DNA from 2 places in the Salibacterium sp. K-3 genome. Region 1 is predicted to be linked to the other one. Evidence: riboswitches for the same ligand, from Rfam matches in the RefSeq annotation. Region 1 holds a riboswitch; the other holds the start of a gene.
The links. Region 1 has a riboswitch for thiamine pyrophosphate ahead of thiD (bifunctional hydroxymethylpyrimidine kinase/phosphomethylpyrimidine kinase). Riboswitches for the same ligand answer to the same signal wherever they lie in the genome.

Region 1 (3,241 bases):
TTTCTTTCTCCGCCGGTGCGGGCTCCTGTTCCTTTTTCCCGGAACTGAAAGCAGGTAATACCGCCTTCCACTGCTTCCCGCAGCGCTTCTTCCGGATCTCTGTTCGTGTTGTTGCTTCCCATAATAAAATATAGAAGATACTGATCCCTATTCATGATCCTGTTTCACCTGTTTCACCTGTTTCATATGAAGACTCTGACGGAGATCAAGTTCCCCGACGTGATACAGCGCATTCAACAGTTCAATCTGGAAGGTCCCCGGACCTTGATTGGCCGCAAAGCCTTCCGCCCGTTCTGCTGCTGTGCCGTAAAACCCGAGAGCCGCCGCCGCTCCTTTGACGACGTCTTCCGATGCCGTTAAAAAGGAGGCCGCCACTGCACTGGCAAGGCAGCCGCTTCCGGTTATTCTTGCCATCATGGAATGTCCGTTGTAGATATGATACGTATCCCTGCCGTTGGATACCGCATCCACCGGCCCGGTGACGGCCGCCGGAAGGCCGAGGGTATCAGCTGCATATTCTGCAATGACAGCCGTATCCTTATTGGTGCCGGATACGTCTACTCCTTTCATCTCACTATCCAGTCCAGCGATGGCAGAAATCTCCCCAACGTTGCCGCGGAGCAGCGTCACATCCAGCTGCCGCAGCAGATCGCGGGCAGTGTTGGTCCGGTACGGCGTCGCTCCTGCTCCGACAGGATCCAGCACAACCGGAATGCCTTTTTGGGAAGCCGCTCTGCCGGCAGTATACATACTTTCCACCTGTTCCGGATGAAGGGTTCCGATATTCAGCACAAGGGCATCCGCTGCAGCCGCCATATCGGCTGCTTCGTCCGGGGCGTCCGCCATCACCGGGGATGCGCCGACAGCCAGCAGGCCGTTGGCGTTAAAACCAGCCACTACCTTGTTCGTAATATTGTAAATCAGTGGTTTTTGGTTTCTTACCTGGTCTAAAAAAGCTCCGACTTCTTTTGCTTTCATTTTTTACCTCCTTCCTTCGTGCAGCAGGTCCTCCCGGGAAAATCTCGATCCCCAGTGATTGACCGGACCGTTTCCTTTCCCGATACCGAGCGTTTGTGATACTGCATGGGTAATAAAGGTCTTACTGTTACGGATCGCCTCTTTCACTTCCTGCCCGCGGGCAAGATGAGCCGCGATCGCTGCAGAAAAGGTGCATCCGGTGCCATGGGTGTGATGTGTCTTTGTTCTGGGCACGCTTACGACATCCACTTCTCCATTGTAGTAGATAATATCCTCGGCATCTCCTGCCTTATGACCGCCTTTTATTACGGCTGCGGAGACCCCCATATCTTCGACAAGCATCTTTGCTGCTTTTTCAACATCTTCCCGGGTCTGAATGTCCATGCCGGTAAGCAGCCTGGCTTCATCCATATTCGGCGTGGCGACTGCAGCCAGTGGAAACAGTTTGTTTTTCATGATGGACGTGGATTCGTCCTCCATCAATGAATCTCCGCTGGTGGCCACCATCACAGGATCAATGACGAGGGGAATATCTGCGTTCTCCAGCAGCTTTGCCGTCTTTTCGATCATCTCCGGGGTGGCAATCATGCCTGTTTTAATAACGTCAGGCCTGATATCTTCAAGGACGGCCATAATCTGTTCTTCCAGTGCATCAATCGGCAGATGCCATACGTTCTGCACTCCTTCGGTATTCTGGGCGATGACTGACGTCACCACTGCCATGCCGTAGACTTTACACTCCTGAAATGTTTTCAGATCCGCATGAATACCAGCACCGCCGCTTGGATCAGTGCCGGCAATAGACAGGACACTCGGAATATCATTCATATTTTTTTCCTCCTTCAATAAGAAAAGCCGCTCTTCTTCAGGAAGAGCGGCTGCACATTCATCGTTTATCCATCTGTGCGTTCGCTCCACTTTCCTCCGATGGTACTAGCCATATCAGGTTCTGAGGGACCGATGCCCGAAAAAAGCATCATCTCAGCTGTGTTCAGCGCCCCTAGTGGATAGTTGTATCAATACGTCTTTATATATATCCTACTGGACAGGAATCAAACCTGTCAATCAGCTGCTGCTGTTCTTCTCTCCTTCTTTAATAATGGCTTCGAACTTCCTGAAGGTGCTGAGCATTTGTTTCAGCTCCTCCAGTTCAAGCTGAGTCAAATAATCCTGGACGATAGACGTTTCGAACATGTCAAATTCTTTTTTCAGCTGTTTCCCGGTTTCTCCGAGACTCATCGTTACTTCCCTGCGGTTGTTTTCATTGATGAAACGGATCAACAGATCTTCATTTTCGAGTTTATTTACGGATTGGGTGACCGCGCTTTTTGAAATACCGAGCCGCTCCGCCATTTCCCCAAGCGTCATCCCTTCGTGCCGGATAAACAATATCATCATGGATTCCTGGCGGGATGTGAGCTGCAGTTTACTCAGGATCGGCAGTTTCGGCTGCAGGTATTTCACTATATTTTCCAGTGAATCGATGGATTCCAAATAGATTCGTCTATATTCCTGTGTATTCATGATTGATTATCCCCTTTTCTCTTCCCCGTTACAGGACAGCATTGATCCGTCCGTTGTGCAGCAGCGCTCCGACCGCTCCGCTGTACTCTCCCTGCGGCAGGAAGTAAGGTTCTTTTCCCCGTAATTGTGTGTAGCCTTTTATTATCTCTTTTAGTGTATCATGGCCCGCGAATGTCGAACCAATATAAACAACAGCATTCGTATCCAGACGTTCCGCAGCCTGCACACTCATGGTCGTAATCGTTTCGCCGATCATTCTTACAATCGCTGCAATATAATCTTCGTTGGAAAATGTCGATTCTTTCATATTAGCTGTATTTCCAAAATTACTGGCAGTGAGTTCTCCGGGAATCGGTGGTGTCTCGTGGGAGTAAATGTCAGCCACGGTCATATTCAACGATGGTCCGTCCCCTTCCCGGCCCATTTTTAAAATGGTTTCAAAGTCATCTTCACCTGTAAGCAGATAAGACAGGCCGAGGAGGGTTCCGCCTCCCATACCGCTTCCTCCGATACGTTCATACCTTTCCCCGGAAACATAATGTATCGAAGTTCCTGTTCCAACGTTGGTTACAAGAAACCGGCTTCCGACAGCGGAGTCCAGACCCTGCTGTTCAAGCAGCCGGCGCACTCCTGCACAGGTCGCCTCAAATTCATTGACTTTGATAATCCGTTCCGGAAATGCTGCAGCCAGCACCCCCGCCTTCCCACCTGTTATATGTATTTCCGGCTCTGAAAAGCG
Region 2 (3,241 bases), on a different contig from region 1:
CATCGTACCAAGCATGAGCCAGACGACAACCGCTGCGTACTGGCTGTAACCGTACATGGCGAACTGGGTCAGGAAGCTGGCGGCTGTGCCGGCCATGCCGGCCAGCATCAGCACGGGCAGTTTGAAACTGCGGTAGCGGAATATGGCAAAAATGAGTTCCGCACCGATTCCCTGGGTGAAACCAAGGATAAGAACAGACCCGGCGTTAACAGATCCGACCATGACTTCGGTTCCGGCTGCGATCATTTCGGCAGCAAGAGCTGCTCCCGGTTTCTGGATGATAAGCGCACAGACGACGGGGGCCATGATCCAGAAACCGGCCATCAATCCGCCGCCCACCGGACCGAGTAAACCGGTGACGAGCTGCCCGAGGAAGATCCAGAGGAGATACAGTACGCCGAAGACGGCGGAAATAAAAGCCATGACAACAATTTCACGGAGATTCATGGTGCGGGTCTGCTTCATTTTTCTGCACTCTCCGGCTTTTTATTTTCAGCGAACGGCCAATCCTCTGCTTTATAAGCCATATCAAAAAACATGTACTCGAGCTGGCAGCCATCCACGAAATGTTCTTCCCAGCGTTTCACCTCTTCGTCGGAAGCTTTTTCTGCCATGGCATCCAGTTTATCCAGATATTCCTGCATACGCGGCTCTTCCTGTTTCCCGTAAAATGAAATCCAGCCGTAGAACGGATGTGTTTCATCCGGGTTGTATTCCTCGACAAGTCGTTCTCCAACATATAGATAAATCCAGGGGCACGGCAGGGTGGCGGCGATAATATCCCCGATATTGCCTTCATAGGCGGTGTGAAGCATATGTTTGGCGTAATGCTGTGCGACGGGCGCGAGCGGATATCCCTGCAGCTCATCGTAGCCTACGCCGGCCTGGTCGCATAAATTGTGGTGGGGGTGGATCTCGCTGTTTAAAATGAATCCGATGCCGGTGTGAAACATCTCCATGTCTTCGCGGGTGCTGCATTTTGCCATGCCGAGCGCACGCGCCTGTATCATGGCGTTCAGGTACTCATAATCCTGTTTCACATAATGAATCAACTGTTCCTTTTCCAAATGACCGTTTCCGATGCCTTGAATGAACGGGTGGTCATAGCACGCCTCAAAAATGTGGTTCGTTTTCTGCCTCAGTTTCTCTGAAAATCGCATTCTTTCATCTCCTGCCTTTCTGTGATTATTCACATAAAAAGAGCCGCTCCGGAAATGGAGCGGCTCTGTTATAGGAGATATTATGGATGAGATGGTGCACACAGGAGCGCACCACTGTCCACAGACAGATCTGCCGGCTCCACTTCCCTTCGCTGGTACTAACCAGATCAGGTTCAAAGGGACCAAGGAATCGAGCATTCCTTATCTCAGCTTTACAGCGCCCCCAGCGGACTCGTTTTATGCAATTGTCTGCATCATATCACGCGCACACAGAATTGTCAAAATTTTTCACGGAAAAAATGATGCAGCGTACATCTATTTTTTTCTCATCTGTTTCGCTTTATTGACGGCCGTCGACGCTGCCTGTTTTGCTTTTTCCCGGTTTTTTTCATCTTTCAGATATTCCTTGGCAGTCGAGAATAATTTCTTTTTCAGGCTCATCAGAATACTCCCTTCTGTGATAGAATACGTTATTTCTCTTATTCCCGCGCCGGGGGAGGCTGAAACAATATGCTTTAACGCCGCCCTTTTCTCATCGAAAGGATTCGTAAATGCCGGCGTCTATCCATTGGCTGCCTCTGCCTATGAGAAAACCCTGGACGGCATCACAGGAATGAGAGTGGAGCCAGTGCCACTGCTCCATCGTTTCCACTCCTTCAGCGATCACTTTCATATTCAAATCATGGGCCAGTGTCACCACCGCTCGCACGATAGCTCCTTTGGACCAGGAGGCAGGAAGGTCCTGGATAAACGAACGGTCAATTTTAATCAGATCGAACGGCAGGGTGCCGATATAGTTCATCGAAGAATACCCGGAGCCGAAATCATCGAGTGCCAGTCTGATCCCGGTTTCTTTCCATTTGGTAAGCGTCGGGACCAGGTCGTGAAGATTATCAATGGTGGCGGATTCTGTGAGCTCGAGTGTGATCAAACGAGGATCAATATCAAAGCGGGTGAGCGTGTCGATGACGTAATCTTCAAATCCCGGGTCATGAAACTGGCGGAAAGACACATTTACGGATACACTGTACATGCTTTTTCCATAATCCTGTCTTTCTTTTAACATCCGGCATGCTTCTTTTAACACCCAGCGGCCGAGAGGGTGGATCAAACTGGAATTTTCAGCGGCCGGGATGAATTCGCCGGGGGAAATATATCCATGATCCGGATGCTCCCAGCGCAGAAGGGCCTCGAAACCGAAAGGAGTCCCGTCCGTAACAGAAAGCTGCGGCTGGAAGATCAAGTACAGTTCTTCTGACTGGACTGCATGATGCAGGTCCCGCTGCAGTTTGATATAGGAAAGGGAAGCGTCGGCAAGGGCTTGTGTATAGATGGAGAGCGACGACCCTTCGGTTTCTTTTGCTTTCTGCATGGCCATATTGGCCTCCTGAAGCAGCTGCGGTGCCGGTTTTCTGTGGGAAGCCGGATGTTCGCTGACACCGATGCTGATTTCCAGATAGATAGGTTCATGATGATACAGAAACGGTTCGTTCACATCAGCAGGAAGCATCTGTTTTAGCCGGTCATAGATTTCCGGACCTGCCACGATCACAAATTCATCGCTGTTTATCCGGTAGACCCGTCCGTCTGATCCGCACCGGGAAAGAAGCCGGCTGGCATAGGAAATCAATATGTATGCAGCGCCTTCCCTGCCGAAATAACTGTTGATCCGCTTGAATTCATCAATGTTAATCAGAAATACATAATACCTGCCGTTCCACTCTTTTTGATGTTCATCAAAGCTTTTGGCATTCGGCAGGCCGGTCAGCTCGTCAAAGTATGCCGCCTGATAATAGTCGTTGTAAAAGCGGTAATGACTTTTCAAAAAGAGGTTTACCAGAAGCAGGAGCATATCAAAAAACAGGATGCCGGCCGATCCAAGTGCTTCGTAAAACAGGCTCATCGCCATGACAAAACTGGGGAGAAAGACGGATATATAAATAACAAGGTACAAAAGGGATACTGTCACTCTGTTTTTGGCTGAAACTTTCTGCCATAATAAGAATAAAAGCACACCCAGCAGCGTAGAGAGAATTAAGTGAAAAGCTGTTATGATAAGAGACGAAGGATTTTCAAAAGAG

Region 2: another riboswitch for thiamine pyrophosphate. It lies ahead of tenA (thiaminase II); the one in region 1 lies ahead of thiD (bifunctional hydroxymethylpyrimidine kinase/phosphomethylpyrimidine kinase).

The regions. Positions count from the first base shown of each region.
Region 1 is NZ_JBSVZE010000003.1:46,463-49,703, forward strand. It holds gene thiE (thiamine phosphate synthase) at 1-155, opposite strand, end outside; gene thiM (hydroxyethylthiazole kinase) at 148-978, opposite strand; gene thiD (bifunctional hydroxymethylpyrimidine kinase/phosphomethylpyrimidine kinase) at 982-1,806, opposite strand; TPP riboswitch at 1,881-1,990, opposite strand; gene ACW9JV_RS15855 (MarR family winged helix-turn-helix transcriptional regulator) at 2,044-2,502, opposite strand; gene coaW (type II pantothenate kinase) at 2,531-3,241, opposite strand, start outside.
Region 2 is NZ_JBSVZE010000001.1:581,867-585,107, forward strand. It holds gene ACW9JV_RS02680 (ECF transporter S component) at 1-465, opposite strand, end outside; gene tenA (thiaminase II) at 462-1,160, opposite strand; TPP riboswitch at 1,288-1,395, opposite strand; gene ACW9JV_RS02690 (hypothetical protein) at 1,476-1,601, opposite strand; gene ACW9JV_RS02695 (putative bifunctional diguanylate cyclase/phosphodiesterase) at 1,693-3,241, opposite strand, start outside.